3 regions of the Streptomyces sp. NPDC111507 genome follow, and region 1 is predicted to be linked to each of the others. Evidence: riboswitches for the same ligand, from Rfam matches in the RefSeq annotation. Region 1 holds a riboswitch; each other region holds the start of a gene.
The links. Region 1 has a riboswitch for cobalamin ahead of metE (5-methyltetrahydropteroyltriglutamate--homocysteine S-methyltransferase). Riboswitches for the same ligand answer to the same signal wherever they lie in the genome.

Region 1 (6,285 bases):
TCCGCCCTGGGCGCGTTGGAGAAGGTGCTGTCACAGGGGGTCTGACACCGGCCCCGGACGCCGGCGGCGGCAGCCGACGCGGTGGGCACGCCGTGCCCCCGCCGAGATGCCGCCGCCGTGCACCGACTGCGCCGAACGGGCGGCGCGGCCGCGCCGGGACGGTGCCGAGGTCACCCTCGTCACCGGCTGCGAACTCGGCCCGTCCGCCCGCGGTCAGCTGCCCGACGACACCCTCGGCGCGCGGAGCAACCATCCCTCGAGGAAACCCCTCACTCGGCGGTGAGCTCCGCGAGTTGCTCGGCCGCTGTCGTGTTGCCCTGGTCGGCGAGGCGTCGCAGCTCGTCCATGGTGCCGAGTTCGGTGGCGAGTTCGATCAGCTGGTCGGTGGCCGTGGCGTTGCCGCGGTCCGAAAGGCGGCGCAGTTCTTGGAGGTCGCCTTGCTCTGCGGCGAGTTGGATGAGTTCGTCGGTCGCGGTGGGGTTGCCCGCGTCCGCGAGGCGGCGCAGTTCGTTCAGGTCGCCGAGTTCGGTGGCGAGTTCGATCAGCTCGTCGGTCGCGGAGGCGTCGCCGTGCTCGGCGCGTTCCCGCAAGGCGGACAGGTCGGGCTGGGTCATGACGGGCAACCTCTCCATGGTTTCGCTCCGGGGCCGGCCGGCCCTGGACCTGGTGCGGCTACGCGCCGGGGCTGGGCAGCTTTCCCGAGGCGCGCAGCGTGTCGCGGTGCGCGTGCCACTCGTCCACCAGCCTGGGCAGGCGTGCGGCCAGGAACTCGGCCAGCGCGACCATCTCTTCGAGTGGCGCACGCCGCTCCGGTGGAGCATCGGCGAGCAGCGCCAGGCCCTCCCTGAACAGCGCCGCATGCTCCTGGTGGACGGCGGAGTCGAAGTTCTGCGGCTGCCGACCGGCCGGATCCAGGCTCACTCGGTCCATACGCTCGCCGGCGGCACGCGAGCGCCGCGCCGTCCCGTAGCTCTCGAGCAGCTTCACCGCACCGGTGAGGGCACTCCGGCTCGCCAGCAGCGCCTGGCTCAGCTCGTCGATCGTCTGATGAGGCGGATCACAGACGAGCAGGTACCCCAACAGGCGCCCGGCCATCGGCGGAAACCCGTACTGGCGGGCATAGAACCGCCCGACATGGTCAGCGAAGATCAACTGGCTGTCACTCGGCACATCGCCAAACCTAGCACCAATGACGGAGATGACACATATTTGTGTCATCTCCGTCAGCGGGCGACGGCGGCGGGCGACGGCGAAGAGCGGCTCCTCAGTCGAGGACCGCGGTTGCTTCGATCTCCACCAGATGGTCGGGGACGTCCAGTGCCGCCACGCCGATCAGCGTGCCCGGCGCCATCGGGGTGATCCCCAGCTTCGCGGAGGCCCGCGCGACTCCCTCCAGGAACAGGGGCATCTTGTCGGGGCTCCAGTCGACGACGTAGACGGTCAGCTTCGCCACGTCGTCGAAGGAGGCGCCGGCCTCGGCCAGTGCGGTGCCGACGTTGAGGTAGCTCCGCTCGACCTGAGCGGCGAGGTCACCTTCGCCGACCGTGACCCCCTCGGCGTCCCAGGCGACCTGCCCGGCGATGAAGACGAGCTTCGACCCGGTCGCGATCGCCACCTGCCGGTACACCGGGATCTTCGGCAATCCGCCGGGGTTCACCAGGGTGATGGCCATGCCGTCTACCTCCTTGCCATGAGCGCCCATGGGCTCGCGTCCACCGAGCCAAGAGGCCCTCGGTCTCTTGTGGTTACTCGGGAACTGTAGGAGAGTGGCCGCTGACCTGGAAGAACGCACTTTTCAGTGACTGGGGAACCTTATGGTGACCAAGCAGTTCAAGGGCTCGCCCGAGGATGCGGACCTGAGGCGCGCGGACTCTTTGGCGCGGGAGATCTTCTCCGACGTCGCCAACAAGTGGGCGTTCCTGATCATCGAGGCTCTCGGGGAACGCACTCTGCGCTTCACCGAGCTGCGCAACGAGATCGAGGGCATCAGCCACAAGATGCTCACCCAGAACCTGCGCATGCTGGAGCGCAACGGCCTGGTCGAGCGCCGCGTGCACCCCACCGTGCCGCCGCGGGTCGAATACACCCTCACCACATCGGGCCAGGGCCTTCGCGCCACGGTCGATGCCATGTGTGGCTGGACCCACCGGTACCTCAGCGACATCGAGGCCGCCCGCCGCCGCTTCGACACCTGACGGCTGGAGCACTCATGCCGGATGCGCTCCGCCGCGCCGGGTGAGTGCCCCCTAGACTGGCCGGTGCAACTGGTTCGTCCCGTCCGCCAGGCGGGATGTCGCAAGAGGGAACCCGGTGGGAATCCGGGACTGCCCCGCAGCGGTGAGTGGGAACGACCGCCGTCATACGCACTGGGTCCGGTGAACAGGACCTGGGAAGCGACGGCCATTAGGTGTCCTCCGTACGAAGGACGCGCCCGCGAGTCCGAAGACCTGCCCGTTGCCCGCGCGCGACCCCTCGTGCGCGGACATCCCGGTGACCTCGTGGGCGGGTCGGCGTACATATCGGACGGACGACCGCGCTGTGCCGCGTGGGGGTTGTCTCCGTCCGGTTCGTCACCCCTTCGCGCCCGCGTCCCGTCCTGGGATCCCAGGGAGATATCTCGCGAAGGAGATTTCCGTGACAGCGAAGTCCGCAGCCGCGGCGACACGGGCCACCGTGTACGGCTACCCCCGCCAGGGACAGGGCCGGGAGCTGAAGAAGGCGATCGAGGGCTACTGGAAGGGCCGCGTCGACGCCGACGCCCTCCGGGCCATCGCCACCGAACTGCGCCGGACCACCTGGCGGCAACTGGCCGAGGCCGGCATCCACGAGGTACCCACCGGCGACTTCTCGTACTACGACCACGTCCTGGACACCAGCGTCATGGTCGGCGCGATCCCCGAACGCCACCGCGCCGCCGTCGAGGCCGACGCGCTGGACGGCTACTTCGCGATGGCGCGCGGCACCCAGGACACGGCGCCGCTGGAGATGACGAAGTGGTTCGACACCAACTACCACTACCTGGTGCCCGAGTTGAGCCCGGACACCGTCTTCACGGCCGATTCCACCAAGCAGGTCGCCGAGTTGGGCCAAGCCCTCGCTCTCGGCCTCACCGCGCGCCCCGTCCTCGTGGGCCCCGTCACCTATCTCCTGCTCGCCAAGCCCGCGCCGGGCGTGGCCGCGGACTTCGATCCGCTGACGCTCCTCGACCGGCTGCTGCCCGTGTACGCCCAAGTCCTGGCCGACCTGCGCACGGCCGGCGCCGAGTGGGTGCAGCTCGACGAGCCGGCCCTGGTCCAGGACCGTACGCCCGCCGAGCTGAACGCCGCCGCGCGCGCCTACCGAGACCTGGGAGGGCTCACCGACCGCCCGAAGCTGTTGGTCGCCTCGTACTTCGACCGGCTCGGTGACGCACTGCCCGTGCTCGCCAAGGCTCCGGTGGAGGGCCTGGCGCTCGACTTCACCGGGGCCGCCGCCGCCAACCTGGACGCACTCGCCGCCGTGGGCGGACTGCCCGGCAGGCGTCTGGTCGCCGGTGTCGTCAACGGGCGCAACATCTGGGTCAACGACCTGGAGAAGTCCCTCGCCACCCTCGCCACCCTGCTCGGACTGGCCGACCGGGTCGACGTGGCCGCCTCCTGCTCGCTGCTGCACGTCCCGCTCGACGCCACCGCCGAACGCGACATCGACCCGCAGATCCAGCGCTGGCTCGCCTTCGCCCGCCAGAAGACCACCGAGATCGTCACCCTCGCCAAGGGCCTCGGGAGCGGCACCGACACCATCGCGGCCGAACTCGCCGCCAACCGGGCCGACCTGGCCTCCCGCACCGGCTCGGCGCTCACCCACGACCCCGCGGTACGGGCCCGCACCGCCGCCGTCACGGCCACCGACGCCCGCCGCTCCCAGCCCTACCCCGAACGGGCCGCAGCCCAGCGCGCCCACCTGCGGCTGCCCCTGCTGCCGACCACCACCATCGGCTCCTTCCCGCAGACCACCGAACTGCGCACCGCGCGGGCGGACCTGCGCGCGGGCCGGATCGACAGCGCCGGGTACGAGGAACGCATCAGGGCCGAGATCGGCGAGGTGATCTCCTTCCAGGAGAAGACCGGCGTGGACGTCCTCGTGCACGGCGAGGCCGAACGCAATGACATGGTCCAGTACTTCGCCGAACAGCTCACCGGCTACCTCGCCACGCGGCACGGCTGGGTCCAGTCCTACGGCACCCGCTACGTATGCCCTCCGATCCTGGCCGGCGACATCTCCCGCCCGGACGCGATGACGGTGCGCTGGACGACGTACGCCCAGTCACTCACCACCAAGCCGGTCAAGGGCATGCTCACCGGCCCGGTCACCATGCTCGCCTGGTCCTTCGTCCGCGACGACCAGCCCCTCGCCGACACCGCCCGCCAGGTCGCCCTCGCCCTGCGCGAGGAGGTGAACGACCTCGAGGCGGCCGGGACTTCGGTCATCCAGGTGGACGAACCCGCGCTGCGCGAGACCCTGCCCCTGCGCGCCTGCGACCATCCGGAGTATCTGGCGTGGGCCACCGAGGCGTTCCGCCTCACCACCGCGGGCGTACGCCCGGACACCCAGATCCACACCCACATGTGCTACGCCGAGTTCGGCGACATCGTCCAGGCCATCGACGACCTCGACGCCGACGTCATCAGCCTCGAGGCCGCCCGCTCCCACATGCAGGTCGCCCGTGAACTCGCCGGCCACGGCTACCCGCGCGAGGCCGGACCCGGCGTGTACGACATCCACTCCCCACGCGTACCCGGCGCGGACGAGGCGGCGGCCCTGCTGCACAAGGGACTTGAGGCCATCCCCGCGGAACGACTGTTGGGTCAACCCCGACTGCGGCCTGAAGACCCGCGCCTGGCCCGAGACCCGCGCCTCGCTGGAGAACCTGGTCACCGCGGCCCGGACGGTCCGCGCGGAGCTGTCCGCGTCCTGAGCCCGTACGACGGGCCGGGAGAGCGCGCCCACCGCCTTCCCGGCCCACCGGCGACCCACCACACCACAAGCCCCGCGTCCCATGGAGGCCGGTGGCTCACGGGCGCCAGTACAGCGCGGGGTCGGGGTGGTTGGTGAAGCCGAGTTCGCGGTACAGCGGTTCGCCCTCGGCGGAGGCGTACAGGTCCACTCGGGCGACCTCACGTTCCCCGAGCCAGTCGAGCAGGCCCCGCATGATCGAGCGACTGTGACCGCGGCGCCGGTACGACGGGTCGGTGACCACGCCGATCACGTGCCCGATCCGGCCGTTGCGCAGATGCGGGCCGGGCAGCCGCTGCTCGATGGTGGCGATCCCACAGGCGGCCAGGCCACGGTCGCCGTCGCCGTCGCTGTCACCGTCACCGTCCACCACGAGGATGCGCACGGCATCCGCGGTCAGCTGTTCCTTCAGCACCACGGCCAGGGCGTCCAGCCAGTCGTCGTCCGCCGACGCGGGGCTGAAGAAGTGACCACCGAGGTTCTCGAACAGCAGGGCCCGCAGACGTACGAGCTCCACCAGGTCGTACTCCACCGCCTGCCGCACGGCCGGCCCGTTTCCTTTGCGTTGTCCCATGCCGACCAGACTGATGTAATGGTCTTATGCACCTCAACCCTTACGGCGAGGATGCCGTGAACCTGGCCGCCGATCTGGCCAACCGACGCCCGGCCGGCACCGAGGAGCTCGCGGAGCGCTGCCGCGCCGCCGGGCTGGTGCTGAACGACCCGGCCACTCCCCAGGACCTCGACCGCACCCAGGACGCACTGGAGGCGTGGGAGGAGGTCGTCGATGCCACCGACGAACAGGAACGCGCCGAGCTGCTCAACCGGATGCTGGAGGCGGCCGCCGCCCACCCGCGGATGACCAACCACGCCGGCAGCGGCTGGCACCTGCACTTCCGCGACGACCGGCAGACACTCGGCTCCGTACTGTTCTCACTCATCGCCGTGGGTACCGCACTGCACCTGACCGGACGAGGCATGCACCGCCTCCGACGCTGCGCCGTGAGCGAGTGCACCACGATCTTCGCCGACACCTCCCGCACCGGACGGCAGCGGTACTGCTCCCCACGCTGCGCCAACCGCGACGCGGTACGCCGCCACCGGGCACGCGGCGTTTGACGAGCGTCACGAGCCGCCCCTATCCCCCACGTGGTCAGTAGAGCATCCTCAGGGATGACGTCCGGAAGAACGCGGCCCCAGAGCCGATTCCGTAGAGTTGGAGAGACACCGTGTTTTACTACGTGCTCAAATACGTGCTTCTGGGTCCACTGTTGAGGCTGGTGTTCCGGCCTC
Region 2 (6,285 bases), on a different contig from region 1:
AGTTCAGCGCCGCGGTGTCCTGATGGTCGGTCACCGCCCAGGCCCGGTCGTCCATGGCGGGGAGCAGAAGAACGTCGAGGAGCCCGGTGCCGACGCCACGGCCGCGCGCCGCGGGCGCCACCACGAGATCGGTGATCCGTACGGCACCCGCGAGCCACTCCTGCGACCGCCGGGCCCCCAGTGCCGGATGTTCCGGGGCGGGATCCGCGGAGCGTACGGCGGTGCCGAAGCCGCACAGCCGACTGCCGATGCGGGCGGTCACCGCCAGGAACCCTGGCCGGCGCACCTCGTCCGCGATCCGCTGCCGCATCTTGGAGGCGACCTCTTCGTCCCGCTCGGGCGAACGTTCGCGCAACGACACCAGCCGCAGATGCACGAACTCCTCGACGACGCCGAGCGCCGTGTCGCCCTGATAGACGGTGGTACCGACGTCCATGAACTCCTCCGGCCGGGCTGGTCGCCGCTGGCGAGATGACGAGTCGGGCCGCGCCGAGTGGGCGCGGCAGGTTCCTCAGCGGTCGGGGAGTGTTCCCAGAAACCGTATGTGGGGATGGTCGCCGGAGCCTTCTCCCGTTCCGGTGACGGTGGCGCGTACGCCGTAGACGTCGGCGATCAGGGCCTCGGTGAGCGTCTCCGCCGGAGTACCGCAGGCGACGACCCGGCCCTGCGCGAGGACGACGACCCGGTCGCAGTACATGGCCGCGAGGTTGAGGTCGTGCAGGGCGACGACGCTGGTGACGCGGAGTTCCGCGATCAGGGCCAGCAGGTCGAGCTGGTGCTGGATGTCGAGGTGGTTGGTGGGCTCGTCGAGGAGGAGTTCGCGTGGTTCCTGCGCGAGTGCCCGGGCGATGTGGACGCGTTGGCGCTCGCCGCCCGAGAGCGTGTGCCAGGAGCGGTCGGCCTTGTCGGTCAGGTCCGCACGCTCCAGCGCGGTGCGAACGGCCTTCTCGTCGGCCGGAGTCGAGGGCGACCAGGCGCGTCGGTGGGGGATGCGGCCGAGACGTACGACGTCGAGCACGGTCAGGTCGAGCTGGGTGTCGACCTGCTGTTCGACGACGGCGACGCGCCGGGCGATGGCCCGGCGGCCGAGGTCGCCGAGCGGGTGCCCGTCGAGGGTGACGACGCCGGAGGCGGGAGTGAGGACACCGGCGAGCAGACGCAGCAGGGTGGACTTGCCGGAGCCGTTGGGGCCGAGCAGACCGGTGACGGATCCAGGCAGTGGTGTGAGGTCGACGCCGTCCAGGATCAGCCGGCCGGCGGCGGTGCGGGAGACACGGTCGGCGCCGAGCGTCATCGGTTCACCCTTCGGGTGCGGTACAGGATCAGCACGAAGCCGGGCACACCGATCAGCGAGGTGACCACACCCACGGGCACCTCCTGCGGGTCGAGTGCGGTACGGGCCACGGTGTCGGCCCAGACCAGGAAGACCGCCCCGGTGAGCGCGGTCACCGGCAGCAGCCGGGCGTGTCCGGGGCCGCCGAGGGCGCGTGCGGCGTGCGGCAGGACGAGGCCCACGAAGCCGATCGCGCCGGCCACGCTGACGAGCGCGGCGGTCAGCAGCGCCGTGCCGCACAGGAGCACCAGCCGGGTACGGGCCACGGAGACGCCGAGGGAGGCCGCCGCTTGCGGCCCGAACGCGAAGGCGTCGAGTGTGCGCGCGTGTCCGAGGCAGACCAGCAGGACGATCGCGAGGACGGCCGCGCACAGCCATACATCGGTCCAGTCCGCTCCGCCGAGCGAGCCCAGCAGCCAGAACAGGACACCCCGGGTGGTCTCGGCGTCGGCCGCCGTCATCACGACGAAGGAGGTGAGCGCGGAGAACAGCTGCATGGCGGCGACCCCGGCGAGCACCACCCGATCGGTCGTGCCGCCGAGGGTGTGGCTGAGCAGCAGCACCAGGGCGAAGGAGCACAGCGCGCCCACGAACGCGCCCCCGGAGACGGACAGCGCTCCACCGCCGGCGCCCAGCACGACGACCACGACGGCCCCCGTCGAGGCCCCGGAGGAGACGCCGAGGACGAACGGGTCGGCGAGCGGGTTGCGCAGCAAGGACTGCATGACCGCCCCGCACACCGCGAGCCCGGCGCCGCAGACCGCGGCGAGCAGGGTGCGGGGCAACCGCAGGTTCCACACGATGCCGTCGCGGATGGGGGACAGCTCCGAGGTCCGGCCACCGAGGTGGGAGGCCACCGCGGACCAGACCTCCCCGACGCCTATGTCCGCGGGGCCGATGGTGATGGCCACCGCCACGGACGCGACGAGCACGGCGAGCCCGGCCGCCGCACGCACCACGGTGGAGGTCATGGCGGCGGTGGTCACCCGGCGAGCCCGTACTCGCGCAGCGCCGCGGCCACCTTCTCGACACCTTCGACCGTGCGGATGGTCGGATTCATCGCCTGTCCGCTGAGCAGCACGTACCGCTTGTTCTTCACCGCGTCCATGTTCTTGGTGGCCGGATTGGTCTCCAGGAACTCGATCTTCTTCGTGGCGGTCTCGGCGGTCTGCGACCTGCGGGTGAGGTCACCGATCACCAGGACGTCGGGATCGCGGTCGGCGACGGTCTCCCAGTTGATCTGGGGCCATTCCTGCTTGGTGTCGGCGAAGACGTTCTTCGCGCCGAGGGTGTTGGTGATGATGCCGGGGGCGCCGCAGCAGCCCCCCATGTACGGGGCTTCCTGGTTGGCGAACCAGTAGAGGACCGTGGTGCCGGACGCGTCGATCCCGTCCGTGGCCTTCGCCACCCGTGCCTTCAGGTCCGCGACGAGTGTGGCGCCGCGCTCCTCGACGCCGAAGACCGCGGCCAGGTCGCGTACTTCGCCGTAGACCGCCTCCATGGTCAGCGGCCCGGTGCGCACGCCATCGCCGTCACCGCTGTTGTCCTTGCCCTCGCAGTCGGCGGGCGAGAGGTACGTGGGCACACCCAGCTCCTCGAACTTCTCGCGCGGAGCCACACCGCCCTTGGCCAGTGTGGAGGCGAAGGAGGCGGCGACGAAGTCGGGTTCGGCGTCGAGGACCTTCTCGAAGGAGGGGGCGTCGTCCGCGAGCCGCGGCACCTTCCCGTTGGCCTTCTCCAGGCCCTTCATGACCGGGTCGGTCCAGGTGGCGGTGCCCACCATGCGGTCGGCGAGGCCGAGGGACAGCATGATCTCCGTGCTGCCCTGGTTCAGGGACACGGCCCGCTTCGGCGCCGAGGCGATCGTGACCTTCCGGCCGCAGTTGTCGAGCGACACCGCACCGGTGGATTTCGGCGACTTGTCTCCGTCGGCGGACGAGCCGCCGCCACAAGCGGTCAGCAACAGGGCTCCGGAAAGGAGCAGGGCACAGTGGTGGGCTGGGCGCGCAACGGGCACGGGACATCCTCTGGCGTCGAGGGCCCAGGCGCGGGGCCCGTTCGTACGGTCCGCCAGCAGGTCTTCGGGCTCGGGATCGGCCGGACGAGGCGCCTTCCCGGACTCCGGTCACGTATGACCGCCGTCCAGTGGCTTCGTGTTGCCCCGCCCGTCACCCTTACCGCTGCGCGTCAGCTCCGGATTCGCACCGGATTCCCTTGACTGGCCCCGGCAAATTATCACGCCCCCGTCAGCCGCGGCTTCAGCACGATTGTTAGCCTTGGTTGTGATCCAATTCCCCGTGCCCGGCCAAGGCTTGCGATGAGCGCCGTCGGCTCCTTCCCGCTCGGTGCCGCGACCACGCTCGCCGAACTCGCCGCGGATCCGCATCCGCGCCTGGCGCGACTGCGTACCCACGAGCCCGTTTCCTGGCTGCCCGAGCTGGACGGCTGGCTGGTGACCCGCCGTGATCTCGCGCTGAACGTGATGCGGGACCCCGCGACCTTCACCGTCGACGACCCTCGGTTCTCCACCGCACAGGTCGTCGGCCCGAGCATGCTGTCCCTGGACGGTGACGAGCACACCCGCCACCGGGAGCCCTTCACCGCTCCCTTCCGCCCCAGGGAAGTACGCGAGGGCTTCGCCTCGTTCATCGAGCGGGAGACCGACCGGCTCATCACCGCGCTGCAACCGGCGGGCGCCGTCGAACTGCGGCGTGCCTTCGCCGGCCCGCTCGCCGTCGCCGTCGTGACCGAGGCGCTCGGGCTGGTCGGCACCAGCGCGGACACGGTGCTCTCCTGGTACGACTCCATCGTGCGGTCGGTCTCGGACATCACCGCGGGACACGCGGCGGCACCCGCGGGCGCCGAGGCGTACGCGCGGCTGAGGGCCGCCGTCGAAGCCACCGTCGCCGACCGGGGCGCGGCGTCGCTCCTCGGCTCCGCCGCCGAGCGGCTGGCGCTGCCCGAAGTGGCGTCCAACGCCGCGGTGCTGATGTTCGGCGGGATAGAGACCACCGAGGCGATGATCACCAACGCGCTGCTGCACCTGCTGCGACACCCCGGCCAACTCGCCCTCGTCCGTGACGACGACGGCCTGCTGGACGGCGCGATCGAGGAATCGCTGCGCCTCGAACCCGGAGCGGCGGTCGTGGACCGGTACGCCACCCGTGACACCGTCCTCGGCCCGGCCACGATCCGCCGGGGTGAACTGGTCACCGTCTCTCTGGCCGGCGCCAACCGCGACCCGGCCGTCTTCCCCGATCCCGATCGGTTCGACGTCCGCCGCGAGAACGCGCGTCTCCAGCTGGCCTTCGCGCACGGCCCGCACTACTGCATCGCCGCGCACCTCGCCCGGCTGGAGACCCGTATCGCCCTTCAGCGCCTGCTCGAACGCCTGCCCGCCCTGCGCCTCGACCCGGCCCGACCGGCCACTCCGCAGGGGCTGGTCTTCCGCAAGCCGCCCACCCTGCATGTGCTGTGGGACGGTCCCGCCTGATCAGCGTGACACCGGAGTGCGTCGCAGGGATCTCAGGAAGGGCCGCAGAAGCCATCGCCGGGCGGGTACCTCCACGTACTCGTACAGGAGCCAGGCGAATGCCAGGGACACCGCGAAGGCGCTGATCGCGCCGATCGGCGACGGTTTGAACAGGTGCTGTCCCGCGCGCAGCACGAGCAGGTGGACCATGTAGAAAGCGAAGGAGAGTTCACCCAGCCGGACGAGGGCCGGATGTCGCCACAAGCTGGGCAGGCCGCGCACGTCGGCGAGGGCGGCCGCGGGGATCAGACAGGTGAAACCGACCAGGGTGCAGGCGACGCAGGCGTACGATCCGCCGACCTGGGAGACCAGGAAGTAGCCGATGATCGTCAGGGCCACCGACGCCTCCAGGCCGGGGCCGCGCCAGCGGCCGAGGAGCACGAGGCGGGCGACGGCGACTCCGAGGACGAACTCCGGCAGCCGGGCGGCGGGGAAGGAGTACAGGGTGCGGCCGACACCCAGCTCCAGGTCCGCCCGGGTCAGGATGAGCACGGTCAGGACGCTCGCGCCGGCGAGCGCGGTCGCGGTGAGGGCACCGGCGTGCCGCAGCAGCAGGGCGAACACGGGGAACGTCGCGTAGAAGAACGCCTCGCACGCGAGGGACCAGCTGACGGGGTCGAGTGTCTGCCACCACGGGTACCACCAGGAGTGGACGAGGAGCAGATTCGCCGCGCTGCCGGCCGGCTTGCCCATGCCCATGACGAACATCGCGATACAGGCCGTGACCAGGTGGACGGGGTAGAGGCGGGCGAAGCGGCGGCGCCAGAAGGCCGTGGGGCGGTCGTCGGAGCGGGCGGACCAGCCGAGGACGAAGCCGGAGAGCAGAAAGAAGAAGGAGACCCCGGTGGAGCCCGCCCCGAAGCCCCAGTCGGCGAAGTGACGGGCCTGCCCGTTGAAGTAGCCCAGGTTGCGGGTGTGCAGGCAGAAGACGAGAAGGGCCGCCACCCAGCGCAGACCGGTGAGGGACGGCAGTGGACCGGGATGGGTCACCTCGCGGTGTTCAGTCTTCGATCGGACCGGCGATTCGGATTGCTCCGGCTCGGCGAAGGAAGACTTGCTCACGATGGGACCGCCTGTGTTGGTCAAGGAGAGGTGCTCGCTGGGGGACTGGGGTGTTGAACTGGGCATGTTTGGGGTGGTTGTCGTCGACGCGTTTTCCCCGAGGAGCCGGTAAGTATGCGTGTCGAATTGCCGTTCGATCCGATGATGGGCGGCGGCCGCTGCGATGCCATGTCAAGGTGTGAACGCCTGGTCGGACGCTGGGTCACCCTCCATCTGACGGTGGACGGGATACCTTGGGGCAACGGGATGGCCGATGGACTGTGACACGCAGGGGACCCGCGTCGCGTACCGGGCGGTCGCTTCCGGCACCGATCAGCCGCCCCACCAGCAACCGCACAAGCCGCCTGACAGGCCGGTG
Region 3 (6,285 bases), on a different contig from region 1:
AGCAGCCGGAGCCGGTGCCCTCGGTGCTGCTGGTCTTCCACACGGACTCGGTCCAGCCGCGGCTGTTGGAGCTGGTGGACAGAGCGGTGCCGCCGACGGCGGTCACGTACTGGGAGGTGGCCGGGTACTCGGCGCCGTAGGCGGAGTCACCGGAGGAGACGGTGATGGCCACGCCCGGGTGCTTGAAGTACGAGGTGTCCTCGCTGGTCTGCGAGGAGGACTCGGAGCCGCCCCAGCTGTTGGAGACGAACTTCGCGCCCAGCGTCACGGCCTCGTTCTCGGCGGTGCCGAGGTCGGAGTCGGTGGCCGAGTTGGCCTCGACGAGGACGATGTTGCAGTTCGGGCAGACCGCGCTGACCATGTCGATGTCGAGCGCTTCCTCACCCGCCCAGCCGGTGTCGTTGGTCGGCAGGGAGCTGGTCGAGCCGGTCTGGCTGACCTGCTTGAAGCAGCCGTTGGCCTTGGTGCAGGCCGACAGGCCGAACTGCGAACGGTAGGTCGCGAGGTCCGACTCCGCGTTGGGGTCGTTGTACGCGTCGACCACGGCGACGGTCAGGCCGGAGCCGCCGGTGGAGGGCAGGTTGTAGGCGCTGTGCAGGTTGGCCGGGCTCAGACCGGACACCGCGGCGGCGGCGTTCGGTGAGATCGCGGCGGCCAGCTTCTGCTTGATGTCGGTGCGGCGCTGCGCGAAGCAGGCCGCGTGACCGGCAGTCGGGGCGCCGCACAGGTGCGTGGTGGGCACCTTCTGGCCCGCCTTGCCCGTGGAGTGCACGGCCTGTGCGGCCGGGGCGGTCAGGGCCTTTGCGTTCTGAGCGGCCCGGGAGGGCTTGGCGGTGGTCGGCGCCGGCTGCGCGTTCGCGGCCGGGGCCGCCATGAGTCCGGCGACCGTGAGGGCGAGGGCGGGCGCGGCGGCGGTCAGAAGTCTTCGCAGTCGCCGGGTGGGCCTGCTGGGGGGTGTCTCACGCATGGGTGCTGCCTCCATCGGTTTGAGGCGGGGTGCCGTGCGGGCCGGGGTAGGGCCGCGCACGGCTCCACAGCCGGAAGTGGGGGTTCTCGGCGTTGCGTGGCAGGCCCGTGACGCGCGTAGCGTGAGAGAAGTGCGGATGTGCCATGGGCATGCCAATTCAGTCGTCCTGTCGTGCCGCTGTACGTGACATGTCAGGACGGCCAGAACCTAGCCGGGGCCGATGACGCCCGGATAGCCGCGCCCGAAGAACTTTGCCGCCCCATAGGGGGTCCATGGACGGTGCATGGACGGCCCATGGACGAGACGCGGTGATGCCGGGCCGCCACATGCGGCCCGGCATCACCGGTGTCATACCGTCAGAAGTCCTCGTACCGACGGAAGTTCTCGTCCGTCAGAAGTCCTCGTCGAAGCCGACCGAGCCCTCCACCGCCACCTGGTACGCCGAGGGACGGCGCTCGAAGAAGTTGGTCAGCTCCTGGACGCCCTGGAGCTCCATGAAGGAGAAGGGGTTCTCGGAGCCGTACACCGGGGCGAAGCCGAGACGCTGCAAACGCTGGTCGGCCACGCACTCCAGATACTGGCGCATCGAGTCGGTGTTCATGCCCGGCAGACCCTCACCGCACAGGTCGCGCGCGAACTGCAGCTCGGCCTCGACGGCCTCCCTCAGCATGTCGGTGACCTGCTGCTGGAGCTGGTCGTCGAAGAGCTCCGGCTCCTCCTTGCGCACGGTGTCCACCACTTCGAAGGCGAAGGACATGTGCATCGTCTCGTCGCGGAACACCCAGTTGGTGCCGGTGGCGAGACCGTGCAGCAGACCCCGGCTGCGGAACCAGTAGACGTACGCGAAGGCGCCGTAGAAGAAGAGGCCCTCGATGCACGCGGCGAAGCAGATGAGGTTGAGCAGGAAGCGACGCCGGTCCGCCTTGGTCTCCAGACGGTCCAGCTTCTCCACCGAGTCCATCCACTTGAAGCAGAACTCGGCCTTCTCACGGATCGAGGGGATGCTCTCGACGGCGTCGAAGGCGGCGGCGCGGTCCTCCGGGTCGGGAAGGTAGGTGTCCAGCAGGGTCAGATAGAACTGGACGTGGACCGCTTCCTCGAACAGCTGCCTGGAGAGATACAGGCGCGCCTCGGGGGAGTTGATGTGCTTGTAGAGGGTCAGCACGAGATTGTTCGACACGATCGAGTCGCCCGTCGCGAAGAACGCGACCAGCCGGCCGATCATGTGCTGCTCACCCTGCGAGAGCTTCGCGAGGTCGGCCACGTCCGAGTGGAGGTCGACCTCCTCCACGGTCCAGGTGTTCTTGATGGCGTCCCGGTAGCGCTCGTAGAAGTCCGGGTAGCGCATGGGGCGGAGCGTGAGTTCGAAGCCCGGGTCGAGCAGGTTCTTTTCGGTAGAGCTCATTACTGGCAGGCCTCGCAGGACTCGGGGTTCTCAAGGGAGCAGGCGACGGCGTCCTCGTCGGGGATCGCCTGCACGGGGATGGTCTTCGCGGGCTGGGCCTGCGCCTGGGCGGCACGGGCGATACGGGTCGCCGGGCGGGAGCGCAGGTAGTACGTCGTCTTCAGGCCCGACTTCCAGGCGTACGCGTACATCGAGGAGAGCTTGCCGATGGTCGGCGTCTCCAGGAAGAGGTTCAGGGACTGGGCCTGGTCCAGGAACGGGGTGCGGGCGGCGGCCATGTCGATCAGGCCGCGCTGCGGGATCTCCCAGGCCGTGCGGTACAGGTCGCGGACGTCCTGCGGGACCCAAGTGAAGCCCTGCACCGAACCGTTGGACTCGCGCAGCGCCTCGCGGGTCTGCGCGTCCCACACGCCGAGCTTCTTCAGCTCGTCCACCAGGTAGGAGTTGACCTGGAGGAACTCACCGGAGAGCGTCTCGCGCTTGAAAAGGTTGGACACCTGCGGCTCGATGCACTCGTACACACCCGCGATGGACGCGATGGTGGCGGTGGGCGCGATGGCGAGGAGGAGGGAGTTGCGCATGCCGACCGCGGCGATACGTTCCCGCAGGGCCGCCCAGCGCTCCGGCCAGGTCAGCTCCACGCCGTAGTGGTCGGGGTGCAGGACGCCACGGGCCGTACGGGTCTTCTCCCAGGCCGGGAGCGGGCCGCTGCGCTCCGCGAGGTCGGCCGAGGCCTCGTACGCGGCGAGCATGATTCGCTCGGCGATCCGGGTGGAGAGGGCCTTGGCCTGCGGGGAGTCGAAGGGGACGCGCAGCTTGAAGAAGACGTCCTGCAGGCCCATCGCGCCGAGGCCGACGGGCCGCCACTTCGCGTTCGACCGGCCGGCCTGCTCGGTCGGGTAGAAGTTGATGTCGACGACACGGTCGAGGAAGGTGACGGCGGTACGGACCGTCTCGTCCAGCCGCTCCCAGTCGATGTCCCCGTCGACCACGAAGGCGCCGAGGTTGACCGAGCCGAGGTTGCAGACCGCCGTCTCCCCGTCGTCCGTGACCTCCAGGATCTCGGTGCAGAGGTTCGAGGAGTGGACGGTGTGGCCCGGCTCCGCCGTCTGGTTGGCGGTGCGGTTGGCGGCGTCCTTGAAGGTCATCCAGCCGTTGCCGGTCTGCGCGAGGGTGCGCATCATGCGGCCGTAGAGGTCACGGGCCGGGATGGTCTTCTTGGCGAGGCCGGCCGCCTCCGCCCCGCGGTACGCCGCGTCGAACTCGTCGCCCCACAGGTCGACCAGCTCGGGCACGTCGGAGGGCGAGAAGAGGGACCACTGCCCGTCGGCGTCGACCCGGCGCATGAACTCGTCCGGGATCCAGTGCGCGAGGTTCAGGTTGTGCGTACGGCGGGCGTCCTCACCGGTGTTGTCGCGCAGCTCCAGGAACTCCTCGATGTCGGAGTGCCAGGTCTCCAGGTAGACCGCGGCCGCGCCCTTGCGCCGGCCGCCCTGGTTCACCGCGGCGACCGAGGCGTCGAGGGTCTTGAGGAACGGGACGATTCCGTTGGAGTGCCCGTTCGTACCGCGGATCAGCGAACCGCGCGAACGGATCCGGGAGTAGGAAAGACCGATGCCGCCCGCGTGCTTCGAGAGGCGGGCCACCTGGTGGTAGCGGTCGTAGAGGGAGTCCAGCTCGTCCAGCGGGGAGTCGAGGAGGTAGCAGGACGACATCTGCGGGTGCCGCGTACCGGAGTTGAACAGCGTGGGGGAGGAGGGGAGGTAGTCGAGACGGCTCATGAGCCCGTAGAGCGCCGCGACCTCGTCCAGGGCCCGGTTCGTGTCGTCCTCGGCCAGGCCCGACGCCACGCGCAGCATGAAGTGCTGGGGCGTCTCGATGACCTTGCGGGTGATCGGGTGCCGGAGCAGATAGCGGCTGTGCAGGGTGCGCAGGCCGAAGTAGCCGAAGCGGTCGTCGCCGTCGGTGTCGATCAGCGCGTCCAGCCGGGCCGTGTGCAGCCGGACGAACTCCGCCGTACGGTCGGCGATCAGGCCCTCGCGGTGACCCGCGGCGATCGACCCGGAGAAGGACGTGACGCCCTGCGAGGCGGCCTCCGCCGCGATGCTGATCGTCAGCAGCCTGGCCGCGAGCCGGGAGTAGACGGGGTCCTCGGAGATGAGGCCCGCGGCCGCCTCGGTGGCCAGTTCGCGCAGCTCCGTGTCGTCCGCGTGCGCGGACCGGCCGCGCAGCGTGGCGGCGGCGACCCGGCCGGGGTCGGCGCCGGGGAGGTCGGCGGTGAGGTCGGTCAGGGTACGCAGCAGCGTGGTACCGGGACCGTCCGTCTCCACCGGGACCTGCTTCCGCTCCTGCTGTGCGAAAGCGGTAGCTGAAGCCGGGTCGGCTGGCGCGATGGTCACTTGGGGCTCTCCCTCGCTCGGCACGGGGCCTGGCGGAGGGCAGGGCAGCTCACGAGCGCACACGGCGTCGCGTCCACCGGCCCATTCCGCGAGGCCCGGACGTCATGCACCCGGGCCGGATGGCCGGGCGCGCTGTCGGCAGGTCCTCGGACTGACGCGAGTACGTGGGCGCGGGTGTGCGAACACGTACAAGTACACCGTTGCGGGACAGTTCCGGATTTGCACCGGATTCCCCTGCGACGACAGCGAGCATGAGCATACATCTTGTGTCGGGCTGCGGTGACACCACCAGATGTTGTGTCGTGCCGGTGTCAGAGTGTCAACTCGTAGGTGAGGAGAGTGATGTCGTCGAGCTCCGGGAGCGGGTTCCAGTCGCGGTCGGGGGTGCGGGTGAAGCCCAGGCGTTCGTAGATGCGGTGGGCGGCGTGCATGGTGCGCTGGGTGGAGAGCACGACGCGTACGCAGCCCGCGGTGGCGCGTGCGTGGTCGACGCAGGCGCGGACGAGGGTCTCGCCGGCGCCTCGGCCGCGGGACTCGCGTGCGACGGCGAGCATACGGATCTCGGCTTCGCCGGGGCGGGCTATGTCGGCCATGGGGCCGCCACGCGGTACGAAGGTCACGGCGCCGAGGATGTGGTCGTGGTCGTGGTCCACGGCGACGAGGACCTCCGCGGCGGTGGCTCGTTTCGCCACGTCTCGCAGTTCGCCGAGGTACTCGTCGCTCTCCCCGAAGTCGAGCAGATCGTCGCCGAGGTAGGCCTGTGCGGTGATCTCGCCGATGCGGTCGTATTCGTGGGGGTGGGCGTGTCTGATGCGGATGTCCATGCCGGTGAGTGTGCAACAGGGCGCGGGAACGGGCCGCCGGATTTATGTCCGACGGCCCGTGGGGGTTGTTGATGCGGTTCCGCGGCTGCGCGCCAAGCACCCGCTCACCCGCAGTCGAAGAACCCACCGGGGGTACGGGGGCGCAGCCCCGGGCTCAGTGGGCGGAACCCGCCGTGGCCGGAGGCAGCTCCGTCGCGACGCCCGCGTCACCCGCATCCGCCGTGTAGTCCTCCGGAGACGTCTCGTCGACGCCGTCCGGCGCGTTGAAGGCGCGGAGGGCGAAGGTGAGGACGACGCTGACCACGGCGTTCAGGACGAAGGCCGTCAGACCGATGTAGCCGATCTCCCCGATGCCCGGGATCTCCTTCGAACTGCCGCCGAAGTGCTTCTGGGTCGGCGAGGCGACCCCGTACGCGGCGAGCGTGCCGTACAGCATGCCCACCGCCCAGCCCCCGAGCAGCGCCCAGCGGTGGAACCAGCGGGTGAACAGGCCACCGACCAGCGCCGGGAAGGTCTGGAGGATCCAGATGCCGCCCAGGAGCTGGAAGTTGATCGCGACCGTCTTGTCCATCGTCAGGACGAAGACCAGCGCGCCCACCTTCACAAGCAGCGACACCAGCTTGGAGACCCTGGTCTCCTGCTGCGGGGTCGCGTCCGGCTTGATGAAGTCCTTGTAGATGTTGCGGGTGA

Region 2: it holds a riboswitch for cobalamin, as region 1 does, so the genes downstream of both, ACZ7M2_RS28185 (ABC transporter substrate-binding protein) here and metE (5-methyltetrahydropteroyltriglutamate--homocysteine S-methyltransferase) in region 1, are expected to answer to the same signal.
Region 3: it holds a riboswitch for cobalamin, as region 1 does, so the genes downstream of both, ACZ7M2_RS08445 (ribonucleoside-diphosphate reductase subunit alpha) here and metE (5-methyltetrahydropteroyltriglutamate--homocysteine S-methyltransferase) in region 1, are expected to answer to the same signal.

What each region holds. Positions count from the first base shown of each region.
Region 1 covers NZ_JBVKBU010000006.1:44,945-51,229, reverse strand. The annotation lists gene rocD (ornithine--oxo-acid transaminase) at 1-45, shown strand, start outside; gene ACZ7M2_RS24445 (hypothetical protein) at 270-614, opposite strand; gene ACZ7M2_RS24440 (GbsR/MarR family transcriptional regulator) at 673-1,170, opposite strand; gene ACZ7M2_RS24435 (RidA family protein) at 1,265-1,672, opposite strand; gene ACZ7M2_RS24430 (winged helix-turn-helix transcriptional regulator) at 1,815-2,195, shown strand; cobalamin riboswitch at 2,249-2,469, shown strand; partial or broken gene metE (5-methyltetrahydropteroyltriglutamate--homocysteine S-methyltransferase) at 2,635-4,954, shown strand; gene ACZ7M2_RS24420 (GNAT family N-acetyltransferase) at 5,051-5,566, opposite strand; gene ACZ7M2_RS24415 (CGNR zinc finger domain-containing protein) at 5,593-6,111, shown strand; gene ACZ7M2_RS24410 (lysophospholipid acyltransferase family protein) at 6,222-6,285, shown strand, end outside.
Region 2 covers NZ_JBVKBU010000007.1:234,515-240,799, forward strand. The annotation lists gene ACZ7M2_RS28170 (GNAT family N-acetyltransferase) at 1-436, opposite strand, end outside; gene ACZ7M2_RS28175 (ABC transporter ATP-binding protein) at 512-1,294, opposite strand; gene ACZ7M2_RS28180 (FecCD family ABC transporter permease) at 1,291-2,304, opposite strand; gene ACZ7M2_RS28185 (ABC transporter substrate-binding protein) at 2,316-3,350, opposite strand; cobalamin riboswitch at 3,389-3,569, opposite strand; gene ACZ7M2_RS28190 (cytochrome P450) at 3,651-4,826, shown strand; gene ACZ7M2_RS28195 (acyltransferase family protein) at 4,827-5,855, opposite strand; gene ACZ7M2_RS28200 (hypothetical protein) at 6,042-6,191, shown strand.
Region 3 covers NZ_JBVKBU010000002.1:206,111-212,395, reverse strand. The annotation lists gene ACZ7M2_RS08455 (putative Ig domain-containing protein) at 1-967, opposite strand, end outside; gene ACZ7M2_RS08450 (ribonucleotide-diphosphate reductase subunit beta) at 1,359-2,372, opposite strand; gene ACZ7M2_RS08445 (ribonucleoside-diphosphate reductase subunit alpha) at 2,372-4,771, opposite strand; cobalamin riboswitch at 4,892-5,030, opposite strand; gene ACZ7M2_RS08440 (GNAT family N-acetyltransferase) at 5,083-5,595, opposite strand; gene mctP (monocarboxylate uptake permease MctP) at 5,750-6,285, opposite strand, start outside.